One region of the Protofrankia sp. CiP1_Cm_nod4 genome, then DNA from elsewhere that is predicted to be linked to it. Evidence: riboswitches for the same ligand, from Rfam matches in the RefSeq annotation. Region 1 holds a riboswitch; the other holds the start of a gene.
The links. A riboswitch is a leader RNA that binds a small molecule or an ion and turns the genes downstream of it on or off. The one in region 1 is predicted to bind cobalamin.
Positions count from the first base shown of each region.

Region 2: linked by a shared signal. The riboswitch ahead of AC5LSR_RS02640 (VWA domain-containing protein) and the one ahead of AC5LSR_RS10825 (DUF7676 family protein) in region 1 are both predicted to bind cobalamin.

Region 1 is NZ_CEVIVC010000044.1:11,761-20,262, forward strand. It holds gene AC5LSR_RS10795 (ATP-binding SpoIIE family protein phosphatase) at 1-1,658, shown strand, start outside; gene AC5LSR_RS10800 (nuclear transport factor 2 family protein) at 1,912-2,886, opposite strand; gene nicT (Nickel transporter NicT) at 3,446-4,591, opposite strand; gene AC5LSR_RS10810 (hypothetical protein) at 5,061-5,357, shown strand; gene AC5LSR_RS10815 (superoxide dismutase) at 5,519-6,130, shown strand; gene AC5LSR_RS10820 (ArsR/SmtB family transcription factor) at 6,529-6,966, opposite strand; cobalamin riboswitch at 7,102-7,288, shown strand; gene AC5LSR_RS10825 (DUF7676 family protein) at 7,447-7,608, shown strand; gene AC5LSR_RS10830 (hypothetical protein) at 7,855-8,379, shown strand; gene AC5LSR_RS10835 (hypothetical protein) at 8,382-8,502, shown strand, end outside.
Region 2 is NZ_CEVIVC010000006.1:12,909-23,157, forward strand. It holds partial or broken gene AC5LSR_RS02615 (bifunctional cobalt-precorrin 5A hydrolase/precorrin-3B C(17)-methyltransferase) at 1-1,435, opposite strand, end outside; gene cobM (precorrin-4 C(11)-methyltransferase) at 1,578-2,486, opposite strand; gene cobI (precorrin-2 C(20)-methyltransferase) at 2,483-3,334, opposite strand; gene AC5LSR_RS02630 (cobyrinic acid a,c-diamide synthase CobB) at 3,331-4,956, opposite strand; gene cobO (cob(I)yrinic acid a,c-diamide adenosyltransferase) at 4,950-5,555, opposite strand; gene AC5LSR_RS02640 (VWA domain-containing protein) at 5,559-7,883, opposite strand; cobalamin riboswitch at 7,987-8,112, opposite strand; gene AC5LSR_RS02645 (beta-ketoacyl synthase N-terminal-like domain-containing protein) at 8,326-9,597, opposite strand; gene AC5LSR_RS02650 (beta-ketoacyl-[acyl-carrier-protein] synthase family protein) at 9,594-10,249, opposite strand, start outside.

The DNA.
Region 1 (8,502 bases):
ATGCGGCGGCCAAACGTATCGGCCGCTCACTGGACGTCGACCACACGGCCCAGGATCTGGCCGAGGTCCTCGTCCCGGCCCTCGCCGACGTGGCCACGGTCGATCTCAGTGAAGCCGTGCGGGCCGGAGACGAGCCGCCGCAAACATTCGGCGGTGGACAGTTGCGCCTGCGGCGCGTCGCCGCGGTCCGCCACCACGGTTCCTGGCATCCCGGATTCATCCGGACGGACATGCCGATCCCGCCGTTCCCGGACGGGTTCGAAATCCACAGCCTGCAGCGCGGCAGGGTTCTGATGGCCACCACCCGGGCGGAGGTCGTCCCCTACGCGAGCGATTTCACGGACGCGATGATCCCGCTGGACGCGCATTCGGGGATGAGCGCGCCCCTGTACGTCCGCGGCCTGCTGTTCGGGATCGTCAGCGTGTGGCGGACCGGCTCGGCCCCGGTCTTCAACCGGGACGACCGCAAGCTGCTACGGGAGATCGTCTCCCGCGCCGAGCTGAGCATCGACAACGCCCGCCGGTACACCCGCGAGCGCCGGGCGGCCATCGCGCTGCAGCGGGCCCTGCTGCCCCAGGCGAGGACCGACACCACCGCGGCCGAGACCGCCGGCAGGTACGTCCCGGCCGACCGCGGGCGCCAGGTGGGCGGTGACTGGTACGACGTCATCCCGCTGTCCTCGCTGCGGGTGGCCTTCGTCGTCGGTGACGTCATCGGGCACGGCCTGCCCGCGAGCGCCACCATGGGACGGCTGCGTACCGCCGTGCAGACCCTGGCCGATCTCGACCTCGAGCCCGGCGAACTGCTCGCCCACCTCGACGACCTCGTGCAGCGGCTCGCCAGTGAGGCCGACCCGTCCCGGCGGGACACGGTGGGCGCGACCTGCGTCTACGCGGTGTACGACCCGGTCTCCGGCCGCTGCGCGATCGCCAGCGCCGGGCATCCGCCGCCGGCCGTGGTGACGCCGGAGGGCAAGGTCGACTTCGTCGACGTCACCCCCGGGCCGCCGCTCGGCGTGGGCGGGATGCCCTTCGAGGTCACCGAGATCACGCTGGCGCCCGGCAGCGTCCTCGCCCTGTACACCGACGGCCTGCTCAACCGGTACGACCGCGACGTCACCCAGGGGATGGAGTGGCTCCACGGACACCTGGAGTCACTCTGCGAGAGCGACCGGTCTCTGGACGACATCGGCCAGGCCCTCCTTGGCGACACCTCCTCGGCCCCGCCCGCGGACGACATCGTCGTCCTGCTCGCCCGCACCCGCACCGTGACGGCCGAGGCCGTCGTCGAGTGGGAGTTCCCCGCCGACCCGTCCGTGGTCTCCGAGGTCCGTGGCCTCACGACCCGGCAGCTGGCCGACTGGGACCTGGACACCCTGTCCTTCAGCACGGAACTGGTCATCAGCGAGCTGATCACCAACGCCATCCGGTACGCGCAGGGCCCGATCAGGGTCCGGCTGATCCGCGACGACCTGCTCGTCTGCGAGGTCTCGGACGCCAGCTTCACCCAGCCACGGCTGTGCTATGCCCGCAGCACCGACGAGGGGGGCCGCGGCCTGTTCCTGGTGGCCCAGATGACCCGGCGGTGGGGCAGCCGCTACAGCCGCCTGGGCAAGACCATCTGGACCGAGCAGCCGACACACCCGACGTACAAATAGATACCTGACGTACAAAGAGAGCGCGAACAGGGCGTCCCGGGCGCCGCCCGCCAGGGCCCGGACAGGGCGCCGGGCGGGACGCCCGGGCGCGCCGCCCGCGAACGGTGCGCGCACGCGAACAGGCGGCGGGCCGTGGCGGAGGTACCCGGACCGGCTCTGTCACCGGATCTCGAATCCTCGCCTGGCACCGCCGCCGCAGGTCCCGCTCGCATCCCGTCGCCGTCAGCGACCGGGTGTGTGCCCGGGCCCTGTGCTATCCGGGCAGCAGGCTGGCCGGATCGAAGTTCTCGTCCCAGTAGTGCGGGCGGATGACCGGCACCCCGAGCGCCTCGAAGACGCGGTTGTCCTCCCAGTAGGTCGACTCAAGGATGATCTTTCCCTCGGAGTCGAACTGGTGGAACGTCGAGCCGAGGGTCTCCAGCGTCTTGCCGCTGGTGGGCAGGCCACGGTAGGTCGTGGCCCCCTCGATCCGGACGTTCCAGTGGATGAGGCCGTAGCTGTCGCCGGGCCCGCCGAACCACGCGGTGGGAGTGAAGGTGTAGGTGCCGTTCTCCCCGCTGGCGATCCCGCCGAGCCGCTCCACAAGGGTCTCGCGGTCGGTGACGGTGTCGTCGAGGTGGTCGTCGACCTTGGTCCACTCGAGGGTGAAGTAGTCGGCGTACAGGTCGGCCAGGGCGGCCGTGTCCCCGCCGAGGGCGGCGGCCCACCGCTGGGCGTGCTCCAGGCCGCTGGCCGCCCGGGTGAAGGGGGCGCCGGTGGAGACCTTCACCGTGGTGGGCTTGGTGCCGGTCAGGCTCTTGGTGGGGCTGACGGGCCCGACCGCGCGCAGCACCGCGGACGCGTCCCACCAGGAGGACTCGCGGACGATCAGGCCCTTCTCGTTGTAGATGTGGAAGGTGTGGCCCTGGGTGCCGAACGGCTTGTTCGCGACGTCCAGGCCGAGGAAGACCGCGGCGTGCTCGGGGCTCCACTCCCAGCGGAGCAGGCCCACCCGCTCGTTGCCGATGTAGGAGCGAATCCGGAAGTTGTGGATGCCAATGCCGTTCTCCGGGTCCTTGTTCGCGTACGGGGCGAAAAGGCGATGCAGATCCGGCTTGTTGTTGATGTTGTGCTGGTCGAGCATCACGTCCTCGAAGACGAAGTTCTCGTCGTCGTAGAGCTTGCAGACCGCCTCAGCGCTCTCCCGGAACGCTTTCAGCCATTTGATCCCGAAATTGTAGTGCGCCACGACTTCTCCTTGTCCTTGCGCGAGCCTTCACGAGCCGGAACAAAAACTCGGAACTTCGAAATATCGACCTTCTCGGGAGATACCGGCCCGCTCGGGGAGACGGGCCTTCCCGGGAAATGTTCAGCCCACCCGCGGGGCCGGACGACAACAGCCCACCACGGCGCCCGGCAGTGTCCGGCCGGCGCGTTCCGGGCGGGGCCGGTACGCGCCGGCCGGCCGCCGGAACGAACAGGGGTCCGCCAGCCGGGCCCGTCGCGTCACACCGACGACCACAAACGCCTCGACCACCAGGCCCTCCACGCCGTCCGCCCGCGGTATCCCGCACGTTCGCCCCGTATGGAACAGATCCTCGTTCGCCGAAATCATTCCTTACACAGCTGAGGACGATATTCCGGGGGAACGTGGCCCGCATCACCCTCTGGGATGAACTCCGTCCGGCTGTGGGATGACCCGCCCGCACCGTCCGCCCGCCCCGTCCACCCGCCGGCGGGCGTGTGCGCGGATGCGGACATGATCGACCACTGCCGGAACGGCGGCCGCGCCGGGCGCGCGGCCGAGGTCAGCTCGCGGGCTCGGCCTGTCGGGTGTGCTCGCGGCTGCTGGGGGACCACTTCTCCTCGATGCGCCCGTACTTCCACACCAGCAGCGCGGCCGCCCAGGTCAGGGCGAACAGGGCGACGACGAAGTAGCCGAGGATGTTGAGGTCCAGGCCGCTGACCCAGTCCCAGAAACCGCCGGTGAGGCTTGCCTTCTCGGCGAGGATGCCGAGCAGTTCCACGGTGCCGATGAGGAAGGCGACCGCGACCGACAGCCCGGTGATCATGATGTTGTAGTAGACCTTGCGGACGGGCCTGGAGAACGCCCAGCCGTAGGCGAAGTTCATGAACGACCCGTCGATGGTGTCCAGCAGGCTCATGCCCGCGGCGAACAGGACCGGCAGCACGAGGATGGCGTACCAGGGCAGCCCGGCCCCGGCCGCCCCGGCGGCCAGGAACAACAGCGCGACCTCGGTGGCGGTGTCGAAGCCGAGACCGAACAGGACACCCAGCGGGTACATCTGCCACGGCCTGGTGATCGCCCTGGTGACGCGGCCGAGCAGCCGGTTCATCAGGCCGCGGGAGTTCAGCTGCTCCTCGAGGGCGGCCTCGTCGTAGCGCCCGTGCCGCATGTCCCGGAACACCCCCAGGATCCCCAGCAGCACGCCGAGGTTGATCGCGGCGATGAGGTAGAGGAAGCCGCCGGAGACGGTGGTGCCGATCCAGCCGGTGACGGCGTGCAGGGTGGAGCCGTCGTCCTCGACCTGCCCGGCCAGCGAACGTATCCCGATGCCGAACAGGAACGCCAGCGCGAAGACGATCGTGGAGTGGCCGAGGGAGAAGAAGAACCCGACCGACAGCGGCCGCTGGCCGTCGGTCATCAGCTTGCGGGTGGTGTTGTCGATCGCGGCGATGTGGTCGGCGTCGAAGGCGTGGCGCAGCCCCAGGGTGTAGGCGGTGACCCCGAGGCCGATGCCGAACACCTGGCCGTCGGCGCCGAAGTGGTAGTGCCGCGGAGCGATGATCGCGATCAGGGCGAACCAGCCGGTCACGTGCAGCCCGATGATGACGCCGGCCATGCCGGCCACGCTCGCCCACTCCCGCGGGCCGAGTGCCTGGCGGATGCGGGTGAGCCGCGCCGCGCGCGGGGTGTCGACCTGAGCGGCCATGACGGAATCCTTCCCGGATGGACGGCCCCGGCAGCGCCGACGGGGTGGGTGCGCCTGCGGACGCTAACCATCTCCGCCACTTCCTGCAAGACACTTGCAGGAAGTAATAGATTGCAAACTGTCGCCCTCGCCCGGCCGCTCGCCACCGGCGCGACGCGCGGGAACGAAACCGAACGAAGCGAAGCCGAACGAAGCGGAGCGGGAAGAAGCGGAGCGTAGCGAGAGGCGGCCATGGGAGCGCCGGCACGGCCGCGAGAAGGAGACACACTCGGCGAGCAGGCCGGACCTCATCGCGTATAACAAATTACCACTAATAGTAATTATAGATAAACATATAGTTACATTTTTCGACTGTGGACGGCCTACAGTTACAGCCTTATTACAAGTACTTCACGATGGCGTTCGTGACGACGCCGGTGGACGCCGCGACAGGCATCGTTGTAGACGGCGCTGACGACAAGGAGTAGCGATGCGTGACATCGGGAGCGGCCCCGGGGGATGCCTGCCGGTGGCGATCGAGGTCATGACCGCCTACACCGACTCGGCCGACGACCCCGGCTTCTTCTGGGCCAGCGTCCAGCGGGTCATGGCCGACGGCGCCGAGCGCGCGGACCCCGCGGCGGCCGTGGCCGAACTCGTCCTCGGCCTGTCCACGCTGTGCGGCATCACCCTCGACCACCTGGCCGAACGCGCCGGCCCGGACAGTGGGCCGCGCGACGTGCTCGCCGCGATCCAACGGGCCTACGTCACCGAGCCGCCGCCCTGACCGCCGCCCTGACCGGCGGCCTGGCGCACGCGCGTCGCGGCCGGCCGAGCCCATCCGGTGCCACGCCCCGAGAGGCCGCGCCCCAAGAGCCAGGAACGGATCCGCCGTGTTCCGTCCTGTACCTGTCCCATTTCTCACCGTGATGAGAGGACTCCACGCCAGTGGCGACCTACGCACTGCCCGACCTGCCCTACGACTACGCCGCCCTCGAGCCGTCGATCAGCGGCGAGATCCTTCAGCTGCATCACGACAAACACCACGCCGCCTACGTCGCCGGCGCCAACACCACCCTCGACAAGCTCGCCGAGGCCCGCGACAAGGGCGACTTCGCCGCCATCGTCGGCCTGGAGAAGACGCTCGCGTTCAACGTCTCCGGCCACGTCCTGCACTCGCTCTACTGGCAGAACCTCTCCCCCGACGGCGGTGACAAGCCCGACGGCGCCCTCGCCGACGCCGTGGCCAACGACTTCGGCTCGTTCGACGCGTTCAAGGCCCAGCTCACCGCCGCCACCAGCACGATCCAGGGCTCCGGCTGGGGTGTGCTGTCCTACGAGCCCGTCGCCGACCGGCTCCTGATCGAGCAGGTCTACGACCACCAGGGCAACGTCGGCGTCGGCAGCACCCCGCTGCTGGTCTTCGACGCCTGGGAGCACGCCTTCTACCTGCAGTACAAGAACGTCAAGGCCGACTACGTCACCGCCCTGTGGAACATCGTCAACTGGGCCGACGTCGCGGCCCGCCACACCGCGGCCCGGCAGTCCCGCCAGGGCTGACCCGGGTCGTGGCCGGCCGGCTGGTGACCATCGCTGCCGGCCGGCAGCGTCCCGGGCCGCGGGCCACCGCAGGGGCCACCTCGTCGGTACCGCCGGGCGCCTGTCGCCACCGGTACCGGTGAGGCCGCGGAACCCGGGGAGGCCGAGGAGGCGGCCAGGGCCGCGAAAAACGCACCACCGCCAGGCCGCGTCGCTGTACCGCGACGCGGCCTTCGCGCGGTTCTGGTGCGCGCGCACGGTGCCGCTGTCCGGCAGCGCGGTGTCGGCCGTCCTGCTGCCGATACCCGTCTTCCAGATCAGCGGGTCCGCGGCGTGGACGACAATACGTCACCGGCGGACGATGAGCAGACCCCCGAAAAAATGACGTCTCACCTCGGCAGGCTCACCGCGACAGACACTCAGCCCGTCGCCGGCGCCGGCGGATGCGGTTTCTCCTCGGAGCTGTCCGGGTGCACGGTGCCGTTGTGCGCGAGAACGGGGGCGGGATGGACGCCGTCCAGCAGGTCGACAATGCTGTTGTCACTGAGGGTGTAGCAGATGACACGTCCGTCCCGGTGCGGGGAGACCACGGCGTGGTAACGGAGAATGCGTAACGCCTGCGAGACCGCTGTGTCGTTCATGCCCACTCCGGCCGCCGGGCCGGAGACGGAGATCGGGCCGGCATGACGGACCGCGATCATGATCGCGAGGCGCCCCGGGTCCGCGAGTATCGCGAACCGTGCCGCCCAGTGCTGGATGCGGCCCCGGTCCGCCACCGCGCCTGCGGCATCGCAGGCCCGGTCGCCGTCGATCACCTTAGCCGGCCGGGCCGGCGCGATGCGGTGCATGGATCGCATACTCCCATCGACGGCCGCCGCCCACGCCTCACCCCTGCGTGGGGCAGCCCCCGTGGAGCAGCCCCCTGCGCGGCCCTGCCGCATAGTTGGCCATCTGCTCAGATGTCAATCCTTGTAGGTGTCCGGCCCGGATGGGTAGCCTGATCCGGCCGTGGTGTTCGGGAAGCCGGTGGAGTACCGGCGCGGCCCTCGCCACTGTGATCGGGAAGTCTTCGGCCTCGTCCGCGGCGCAGCGGAGGTCACTGGGCGTCACACGCCTGGGAAGGCCGGCCGGAGGCGCGGACCCGTCAGCCAGGAGACCGGCCACGGCACCGGAAAGACCCATTCCACGAGGTGCTGGAGAGGCGGTCGGTGTACGTGGTGCCCGCACGTGCCGTCATGTGTGCTGCCGGAGCTTGTACTACCAGAATCTGTACCGTCAGGATTCCCGGCGGACCGCGGGCGCAGGGTCGATATCGTCGGCGGCGGTCAGATTTTCAGATGACCGTGCTGCTCCCCGGCCCCTTCCTCACCGACAGCCAGCAGATACGCGCCGTCCCCGACTTCAGTCGGCTGGCCGCCTGGGAGCACCTGCGCGCCACCTCCCTCGGGCTCCCGCCCGACCCGCTCGACCGCACCGGCGCCGGTTTCCGGCATGACTGACCGGCCCACCTTCTTCTCCCACGCCTGTCCGCCGCCTCACGCAAGGCCCATGAGCACCCGGGCATGATTCGGATCATCCTTGTCGGATCATCCTTGTCGACGGTGCGCCGGGAAGCCGAGGCCTCCCATCAGCCCATAGTTATCACGGAGAGTGTTTCCATAGGTGGAAAGAGTTATTTAGTTGACGAAACGTGATTCATTTAGGTTATCCTAACTTAATAGTTAAGCCTTCCTGAAGGAGGATGCGTGTCCCGGCGAACAGCCCTTCTCGCGCTGCCCGTCTCCCTGCCGCTCGGCCTCACCGCCTGCTCCGACGACTCGACGACCGGCGCCACGACGACATCCCCGGGACACCCGGCCAGCACCTCGACCGCCTCCACCGCGGCGCCGGAGGGCGTGGTCGAGGCCACCGAAAGCTGGTATGAGGGCAACGACGGGCAACAGGTGCTCCGCAGGCCCGCCGCCGGCGAGACACACCACATCGAGATCATCCCCATCGAGGCGGCCACCGGCCGGATCGTGCCGAACGCACCGGTCACACTCGCGGTCGTCGACGACAAGGGCACGGCCGTGGACGAGAAGACGCTCAACTTCTGCTACGCCGAGTGCTTCCACCACACGGACAACTTCACAATCCCGCGGGACGGCAGCTACACGCTGCGCGCGACAGTCGGGATACCGACCTTCTTCCAGCACGGTGAGGAAGGTCATACGCCAGCGTTGGCCAGCGGCGCGACTGCCACCTTCACCGACGTCACGCTCAAGCACTGATCATGACCGATGGTGGAGGGACAGCTCCCGATCAGCTCATTTCCCTGGCCGCGGACACGCGACCCGTCCCGGCTCTGATCATCACCCAGGCCTCCCCACCCAACGGCGGAGTTCTGCCACGGT
Region 2 (10,249 bases), on a different contig from region 1:
CGCGGGCGGCGTCCACGGCCGCGACGGCGCGGGCCTCCTCCGCTCCGAGGCCGCTGGCGAGCACGCGCGCGCCCGGCCGGATCAGGTCGCGGACGGAGTCGACGTACTGGTCCAGACCGACGATCACACTGGCGCGGGCGAGCTCGCGGGCGGCGCGTGGGGTGAGCAGGTCCCGGTCGCCGGGGCCGAGGCCGACGATGGCCAGCCGGCCGCGGGGACGGTGGCGGGCGACCGCCACGGTGGCGTGCGCGCTCGCCCGTTTGGGCACGACGAGTTCGGCGGTGCCGGCGGACAGACCCGCGTCGGGGCCGAGCAGGCTCGCCGCCTCGGCGACGCTCGGCGTGCCGACCGCGGCCCGCACCACCTCGGAGGGATGCGGGACGTCGACGGCCGCGAGCGCCTCGGCCGGGTGCACGACCAGCGGCCAGCCGAACCGGCGGGCGGCGGCGACGATGCCGGCCTCGTCCCGCTTGGCCTCGACGGTGGCGAGGTGACGCACGGCCAGCGGTGCCAGCCCGGCATCGGCCAGCGCGCGCTCGACGAGGTCGACGATCTCGTCGGCGGGTACGCCCCGGCTCGCGCCGACCCCCACGACCAGGCTGGGCGGCCGGTAGACCACCGCGGGCGCCGGCGGCGTGACGACCCGGTCGGTGATCACGATGGCGGGCGCCGCCGGCCGATCCGGCCGATCCGGCGGGACCGGCGGGACTGACGTGGCCGGCGTGGCTGGTCCGGCCTGTGACGTGGCCGGCGCACTGCTCCCGTCGGGTTCATCGGCGCCGCCGAGGGCGCCTGGAGCAGTGGGAAAGGGGTGATCGGCGGGTCCGCTCCGGCCGGTGAGATCGGTGAGATCGGTGAGATCGGCGGGCCGGACCGTTCCCGGCAACGGCGGCAGCGGCCAGACCGCGTCCGTGTACAGGGTCACGGGCTGCTCGGCGAGCAGCGCCGTGCCCACGGCGGCGAGCCGCGATCCGGGCTCGACGCGCAGGCCGATGTCGGCGCCGAAGGAGTCCAGGGCGGGGACCGCGGCGGCGTCACTGGCGGTGGTCACGACGGCGGTCGCGCCGAGGGTGGCGGCGACCCGCTCGGCGAGGTCGTTGGCTCCGCCGGCGTGCCCGCCGACGAGGGCGACCGCCCACCGGCGCGCCTCGTCCACGCAGACCACCCCCGGGTCGCTGTCCTTGCCGGTGAGCAGGCTGCCGGTGTCGGGGGTGCCGGCCAGCAGCCGGACGGTCGCGCCGGTCGCGAGGAAGCAGACCACCCCGGCGCATGCGGTGACGGCGGCGGTGAGCGCCTCGCGGGCCGTGCCGTCGTAGTGGCGGGCGTCCGGCCAGGCCCGTTGGAGATCCCGGGCGGCCGCGCGGCCGGCGGCGGTCACCGCGACCAGGCCGATGCCCGACCGGCCCGGTGTCCTGGCGTCCGTCATCGTGACCATCCGTCATTGTGATCGTTCATGGTGGTGCGCACCGGCGCGTTCTCCCCAGCGGACGGCTGTCCCTGTCGGTCGCTGTCAGCCGCGCGACCGCATCCGGGATGGTTGCGTGGCGGCCTGCGCGGGACGTCCCAACGAAGGTTGATCATGTGGGCCCGGGCCCTTCACGTGAGGCGCTGGACGCATCGGACGCACGAGGGTCGTCACGGACGGGAATGTCGCGGGCGCGGGGGGCCTCGGAGTTGTCCCGGGCCGCCCGCAGCGTGGTGCGGGCGGCCCGGTCGGCCCGGCGGAAGCCGTGGAAGTGACCGGGGTGGTACAGGTGGGAGCGGGTCCCGCCGGCGGCGAGGGCGGGGCCGACGAGCACCAGCGTGTGCTTCCACAGCTTGTGCTCACGGATCGTGGCGGCGAGGTCGGCGAGCGCGCACCGCACGATCAGCTCCTCCGGCCAGCTCACCCGGTAGGCGACCACGCAGGGTGTCTCCGGTGGGTAGCCACCGGCGGTGAGCTCGGCCTGCAGCTGGCTGGAACGGGCCGCCGAGAGGAACAGCGCCATGGTCGTGCCGTGCGCGGCGAACCGGGCCACCTCCTCCCCGGGCGGCATCGGGGTCTTCCCGCCGGCGAGCCGGGTCAGGATCACCGACTGGGCCACCTGGGGGACGGTCAGCTCGCGCCCGACGGCCGCGGCCGCCGCGGTGAAGCTGCTGACCCCGGGGACGATGTCGGTGGCCAGCCCCAGCTCGGCGCAGATCTCCAGCTGCTCCTGCACCGCACCCCACAGCGCCGGGTCACCGGAGTGGACGCGGGCCACCGCGAGCCCGCCGGCCGCGGCCCGCCGGTAGATCTCGTGGACGCCCTCCAGCGGCAGCCCGGCCGAGTCGACGATCTCGGCGTCGTCGCGGGCATGGGTGAGCACGTCCGGGTGCACCAGCGAGGACGCCCAGATGACCACGTCCGCCTCGCCGATCACCCGGGCGGCGCGCAGGGTCAGCAGGTCCGCGGCCCCGGGGCCGGCCCCGACGAACGTGACCCGCCCGGGCGGGCGGGCGGTCATGCCGGCCACTGCCGGCGCCGGGTGGAGATCACCGTGGACAGGTAGGGGCCGGGCTGGTCGCGGGGCAGGTCGGCGGCGAGGCGGATGTCCTCCTCGGGCAGGCCCGTGCAGGCGCCGTAGACGGCCGCGCCGTGTGTGCCGGTCAGCCGGTCGGCCTCGGCCAGCACGTCGAGGACCTGCGGCAGCGCGCGTCCGCCCTTGTAGGCGATCACGGTGTCGTGGTCGGCGACCGCCCGGCGGTAGGCGTCCACACCGGCGGTCAGCGGCAGCAGCGCCACGGTCTCGGTGCCCACGGCCAGCACCGTGCCGGAGCGGGCGGCGAGATCCTGCATGGCCATGATGCCGGGAACGGTCTCGATGGTGACCTCCGGTAACAGCGTGCGGACCCGGGCGGCCAGCGTGGTGAAGGTCGAGTAGACGTTCGGATCACCGATCGTGGCGAACGCGACACTGCCCGTGGGGTGTTCGCGCAGGGCCTGGATGACCACGGCCGCCGGGGCGTCGTAGTCGGCGTCCCCGGTCATCCGGAACGTCACCTGGCGGATCCGGTCGTGGGTGACGTGCGCGCGCACGGTCGCCTCGGCCCGGCCCGGCGGCGGCATCCCCTCGCTGACCGGGACGAACACGACGTCGGCCCGCTCCAGCGTCCGCGCGGCCCGGACCGTCACCAGATCCGGGTCGCCGGGCCCGACGCCGACACCGACCAGCCGGGCGCGCGGCGGAACCGCCCCGGGGCTTCCGGCGCCCTCGCTGCCCTTGCCGCGCGACGTTGCGGTTTTCGACGGCGTTGCCCGGGGGCTTCCGGGGCTTCCGGCGCCCTCGCTGCCCTCGACGTTCCTGGAGCTCATCGCGCTCCTCCCGCGCTCCGTGCCGCGCCGGGAGCACGGACGGCCGCCGCGGACGGCCCGGCCGCTCTCGCCCCGCGGGCCGTGGCGACGAACCGGCAGGCCGCCCCGGGCACGCCGGCCCAGTGCAGGTGCAGGTAGGAGGCGTGCACGTTGCCGCGTACGAACCCCTCCGCCCGGTCGTCCACCCGCCAGGCCGACTGTGGCACGTCCCCTGGGAAAAAGCGCGCCTCCCCGGGAAAGGACGCTCCGGCGGCGGGCCCGGCCGTGGGGCCGGCGCGGCCGCCAGCGAGAACCGGAGCCGTGTCGGCAGGGGTGGTGGCAGCGGCAGCAGCGGCGGTCGTGCTGGCGGTCGGCGGGATGACCTGCGTGTGGTGGAACTCGTGCGCGGTCACCACGGTATCGGCGGTCACGAGCGAGTTGTCACAGACAGCGACCGCCTGACGGTAACCGAGAGTGAGACGTGGCCCCATCGCCGTGTCGGCGTCGAGGACGCCGCACATCGGATGCCCGTCGAGGGAGCGGGCCAGGTAGAGCAGGCCGGCGCATTCGGCGGCGATCGGCGCGCCCCGGCGCGCCAACGCGACGACCTCGGCCCGCAGCGGCGCGTTGGCCGCGAGCGCGGCGGCGTGCTCCTCGGGGAACCCGCCGCCGATCACCAGTCCGTCGGTGCCGTCCGGAAGCGTCTCGTCACGCAGCGGGTCGACGGTGACGACCTCGGCCCCGGCGGCGCGCAGCAGTTCGACCTGTTCGGCATAACCGAACGTGAACGCGGACCCGCCCGCGACAGCGATCCGCACCGGCCGCCCGCCGCCGGGCCCGGCCGTCTCGCGGGTCTCGCCGGTCTCGGCCACGGCGTCCGACGGCGTCCAGGGGCGGGCGTCCAGCGGCGGGGCCGAGCGGGCCAGCGCAAGCACGGCGTCGAGATCGCAGGATGCGGCGACCAGCGCCCCCAGCGCCCGGACCGCCTCGGCCGCGGCCGGCGCCCGCTCGGCCGCCGGCACCAGCCCGAGATGCCGCGAGGGCACCGCGGCGGCGTCGTCCCGGCGCAGCACCCCCAGCACGGGGATGCGCAGGCCGGCGACGGCGTCCCGCAGCAGGCGCTCGTGGCCGGCCGAACCGACCCGGTTGAACACGACACCGGCCAGGCGCACCCGCCGATCCCAGGTGGCGAAGCCGTGCACCACGGCCGCGGCCGAGCGGCCCGCGGCGGACGCGTCCACGACCAGCACGACCGGGGTGGCGGTCAGCCGGGCCACGTGGGCGGCGGAGGCGAAGTCCACGGGCTGGCCGGGCCGTGGCAGCGACACCCCGTCGAACAGGCCCATCACCCCTTCGACGACGGCGATGTCGGCGCCGCGGGCGCCGTGGGCGAGCAGGGGGCCGATGCGCTGTTCGCCGCAGAGCACGGCGTCGAGGTTGCGCCCGGGGCGGCCGGTGGCCAGGGCGTGGTAGCTCGGGTCGATGTAGTCCGGGCCGACCTTGTGCGGGGAGACCCGCAGGCCGCGGGCGGTCAGGGCGGCCATCAGCCCGGTCGCCACGGTGGTCTTGCCCGCGCCGCTGGCCGGGGCCGCGACCAGCAGCCGGGGCAGGGCGATGCCGGCGGCGCCGGGGCCGCTCACCATTCGATCCCCCGCTGGCCCTTCTGGCCGGCGTCCATCGGATGCTTCACCTTGGTCATCTCGGTCACCAGGTCGGCGGCGTCGAGCAGCCGCGGCGGCGCGGCGCGGCCGGTGACGACGACGTGCTGGCGCCCGGGCCGGGCGCGCAGCGTCTCGACGACCTCGGCCACATCGATCCATCCCCACTTCAGCGGGTAGGTCAGCTCGTCGAGGACGTAGAGCCGGTAGGTCTGCGCGGCCAGGTCCCGGCGGATCTGCTCCCAGCCCTCGCGCGCGGCGTCGGCGGGCTGGGCGCCCGGGTCGATGCGGTGCTGCACCCAGCTCCAGCCCTCGCCCATCTTGTGCCAGGTGACCGTGCCGCCCTCGCCGGTGGTGGCCAGCGTGCGCAGTGCCCGTTCCTCCCCGATCCGCCATTTCGCGGACTTGACGAACTGGAACACCCCGACCGGCCAGCCCTGCGCCCAGCCGCGCAGGGCCAGCCCGAACGCCGCGGTCGACTTCCCCTTGCCGTCACCGGTGTGGACGATCAGCAGCGGGCGGTCCCGGCGGGCCCGGGTGGTCAGGCCGTCGTCGGGTATCACGGCCGGCTGTCCCTGCGGCATCCCTCAGGCCACCTTCCCAGGCTGGGTGGACGGTGTGGACGGTGTCGGCCCGGCGGGCCTGCCGGGCCGGGCGGATCCCGCCGGCCATATCGGACGCACCGGGCTGGCGGGGCGCGCCGGCCATACCGGGCGGACAGCGCCGGCGGGATCCGCGGAGCCGGCGGGATCCGCGGAGCTGGTGGGGGCCGCCGGGCCGGCCGCCGCCGACAGGGCGGCCAGCGGGACGGTCGTGCCACCGAGGGCGGTGGCCAGCCGGCCGGCCAGGCCCAGGCGGACATAGCCGCTCTCGCAGTCGACGACGACGCTGGCCACCCCGGCGCGGGCCAGCGCGTGCGCGGCGGCGGCCGGATCCGGGCCGGTGGTGCACCGGCCGTCGGTGACGACGACCAGCAGCGCGCGCCGGTCGGGGTCACGCCGGCGTTCGGCGGCCAGCACCTGCCCGGCGCGGGTGAGCCCGGCGGCGAGCGGGGTGCGCCCACCGGTCGGCAGGGAACGCAGCCGGGCCGCGCCCACCTCCACACTCGACGTCGGCGGCAGGACGACCTCGGCGTCGGCACCCCGGAAGGTGATCATTCCGATCCGGTCGCGGCGCTGGTAGGCGTCCAGGAGCAGGGAGAGCACGGCGGTGGTGACCGTGCGCATCCGGGCGCGGGCGGCCATGGAGCCGCTGGCGTCCACCACGAACAGCACCAGGTTGCCCTCGCGTCCCTCCCGGACGGCGCCGCGCCGGTCGGACGGCCGCAGCAGCAGCCCCGGCCCGTGGCGTCCGCGGGCCTGCTGCCAGGGCGCGGCGGCCCGCAGGGTCGCCGGCAGGTGCAGGCCAGGGGCCTCCGGCGAGGCGGTGACCACCGCGCCGTGGCGGGTACGGGCCCGGGAGCGCCGCCCGGCGGCGCCGAGACCGGTACCGACATCGGGGATCTCCAGGCGGCGGGGGCGGAACACCGGGCCGGGCGGGCCGGCGGGGTGTGCGCTGCCAGCGGCGTCCGCCCGTCCGCGCGACGGGTCGGGCTGCTCGTACCGGCTGTGCTCGGACGCGGTGGCCGGCCCGCCGGCGGGCCACGGTTCCGCGTCCGTCTCCGTCTGTTGCGTTTCCGCCCGGTGCAGGGGCTCCGATTCCGCCGGGCGCGGGGCCGGCAGGTCGCCGGCCGACGTGAACGGCGGCCCGGCACCGGTATTCTCGTCACTGTCGGTAGCGGCACCGCCGTTGCCGTGGCCGCCGGCGGATCCACCGCCGCCACCGCCGCCACTGCCTCCGCCGCCCCCGCCGCCGGCCGGTGGCGGTCCGTCAGGGTCGTCCGTGGGTGGCTCCCCGGTCTGTTCCAGGGCCTGTTCCAGAGCGTCGGCGAGGGTGTCCTCGTCCAGGCCGGGGGCGTCGAACGGGCCCCGGCGGCGCCGGTGTGGCAGGGCCAGGCGGGCGGCGCGGCGGATGTCGTCGGCGGTGACGCGCTCGCGGCCCTCCCAGGCGGCCAGCGCGATCGCGGTGCGGGCGGTGACCACGTCCGCGCGCATCCCGTCCACGTCGAAGGCGGCGCAGACCGCGGTGACCTGGCGCAACGCCGTCTCGGAGAGCTCCACGGCGGGCAGCCGGTCGCGGGCGGCGGCGATCCGGGCGGCGAGGGCGGCGTCCTGCTCCGCCCAGGCGGCGGCGAAGGCCCGCGGGCCGGCATCGTAGGCCAGCCGGCGGCGCACCACTTCGGCCCGCACCCGCGGGTCCCGGCTGGCGGCGACCTCGACGGTCAGCCCGAACCGGTCCAGCAGCTGCGGGCGCAGCTCACCCTCCTCCGGGTTCATCGTCCCGACCAGCAGGAACCGGGCGGCGTGGCGGACCGACACCCCGTCGCGTTCGACGTGGGCGACGCCGAGCGCGGCCGCGTCCAGCAGCAGGTCGACAAGATGATCGTGCAGGAGGTTGACCTCGTCGACGTAGAGCAGGCCGCGGTGGGCGGCGGCCAGCAGCCCGGGGCGCAGCGCCGTGACGCCTTCGGTGAGCGCCCGGTCGAGGTCGATCGCCCCGGTCACCCGGTCCTCCGAGGCGCCGACCGGCAGCTCCACCATCCGCGCCGCCCGGGTCACGGCGGGAGCCTCGGGTGGATGCGGGCCGTCCGGGCAGTCGGCGTCACCGGCGGCCGGGTCGCAGGCGAACCGGCAGCCGGCCACCACCGCCAGGGGCGGGAGCAGGGCGGTGAGCCCCCGTACCGCCGTCGACTTGGCGGTGCCCTTCTCCCCCCGGACGAGTACCCCGCCGATAGCCGGTGACACGGCGTTGAGGACGAGAGCGAGCCGCAGGTCGTCCATACCCACCACCGCGGACAGCGGGTAGGCCGTCATCGTGCTCCCGACCGTGCGCCGGGCACCGGCTGACGGGCGTGAACGGGCATGCCGCGGTCCTCCCTCGGGTTTCCTCGCCCTCGGTAACGGTGCGGACGGCCGAAGTATCCCGGCTCCCGGATCACCGCTCCCCCTCGGCCTTCCGGACGCCTACACGTCCGTGACACACGGTGAGGGTTCGCTCCCCGGTTACGGTGGCGGGACCGCGCCGGATTCCCACCGGCTTCCTCCACTGCCGTCGCCCACCCAGCATGGCACAACCCGCCACCACGCGGACCCCTTCACCCTGCCCGCACTCGCTTCAGGAGCACGCGGGCACCCGTGCCGCGCATGTCGGACGGGATGGCCGCGGGATGGGAGGCCGTCGGAGCTGAACCGCCGCGGCCGGTTGACCGCGGTCGCGATGTCGCCTCCCCCGCGACGTCGGTCACGGCGGTGTCGATCACGGAGTCGAGGTGAGGATGAGGCAGCTGTTGAACCCTCCGTAGCCGCGGGCGTTGATCATGATGACGTTCGTCGGCATTCCGCGTGGTTCTCCCGTGATCAGGTGCAGCCCGTATGCCGGGTCCGGATCGGTCAGGTTGCCCACCGGAGGGACCACGCCGTCCCGCATCGCCAGGAGCGCGGTCGCCACGTTGAGCGCCGGCGTCCCGGCGCACAGGCGCCCGACCAGGCTGTGCGGGGCCGTCACCGGCAGGTGGGCGAGGCGGTCACCGAAGACCTCGCCCAGGGCGCGTGCCTCCAGCAGGTCGTGCTCACGTGTTCCCATGCCGTCGGCGAAGACGACGTCGACGTTGCCGGGGGTCAGGCCGGCGTCGTCGAGCGCGCGTCGCATCGCCTGCACGAGGGGGTCCGGCCCGGGTGCCGGGCGCCGGTCGTGGTGGGCGTCGTGGGTGGCCGCGTAGCCGGCGATCCGTCCGTAGCCGCGGTGGCCGCGCTCGTGCGCCGCCGCGGCGTCCTCCACCACGAACAGGGCGCCGCCCTCGCCCGGCGCGTACCCGTCGGCATGCCGGGAGAAGGGCCGGTAGCCCTCCTCGGGACGGGTGCCCGCGGTCAGCATCCCGCTCGTGGCGTAGCAGGTCATCGCATACGGTGCGACCGCGGCCTCGGTGGCGCCCGCCACCACGGCGCGGGTCCCCCGCCGGATGGCCCGGCGGGCCTCGCCGAGGCAGTCCAGGCCGCCGGCCTCACCGGAGACGATCACTCCTGAGGGGCCTTTCAGCCCGTGGAGGATCGAGATCTGCCCGGTGCTGGCCGCGTAGAACCAGGCGATGGACTGGTAGGCCCCCACCGCCCGGCGGCCCTGGCTCCACAGCCGCCCGATTTCCCGCTGCCCGAACTCGTTGCCGCCGGAGCCGCTGGCCAGGATGGCCGCGGTGTCGTACGGATCGTGATCGGACGGCCGGTAGCCGGCGTCATCGAGGGCGAGGCCGGCGGCGGTCAGGGCCAGCCAGCTCCACCGGTCGGTCTGCACGATCAGCCGGGGGTCGAGATGATCCTCGGGCTGGAAGCCGTCCACCTCACCGGCCAGGACGGCGGCGGGCGCCGCGGTACCGGCCAGGACGGCGGCGGGCGTGGGGGTGGCGAAGCGGGTGACCGGGGCGACCTTGACCTCGCCGCGCAGCGTGGACGACCAGTGCGCCTCGGCCCCGATGCCGCTCGGTGCCACGACGCCGATACCGGTGATCACCGCGGACTGGCCCGGGGCGCTCACCGGGTCACCGTCGCGCGCTCGAGCAGGATCGCGGACTGGAAGCCGCCGAAACCGCTGCCGACCGACAGCGCCACGTCGATCCGCTGGTCACGGGCGGTCTTGGGCACGTAGTCCAGGTCACAGTCGGGGTCGCGGTTCTCCCAGTTGGCCGTCGGCGGCACCACGGAGTGCTCGATGGCCAGCGCGCAGGCGGCGCATTCGATCGCGCCGATGGCCCCGAGCGAGTGGCCGACCATGGACTTGATCGAGCTGACCGGTACCTGGTAGGCGTGCGATCCCAGGGAGCGTTTGAAGGCGGCCGTCTCGTGCCGGTCGTTCTGCTTGGTGCCCGACCCGTGGGCGTTGACGTAGCTGACCGCCGTGGCCGGGGTGCGGGCCTGCCGGAGCGCGCTGGTGATCGCTTCGGCCATCTCCACACCGTCCGGTCGCAGCCCGGTCATGTGGTAGGCGTTGGAGCGGGACGCGTAGCCGGTGACCTCGCAGTAGACGTGGGCGCCGCGGCGGCGGGCGTGCTCCCACTCCTCCAGGACGAGCACGGCGGCGCCTTCCCCCATCACGAACCCGTCCCGGGTGGCGTCGAACGGCCGGGAGGCGTGCTCCGGGTCGTCGTTGCGCGCTGAGGTCGCCCGGATCGCGTCGAAGCAGGCGATCG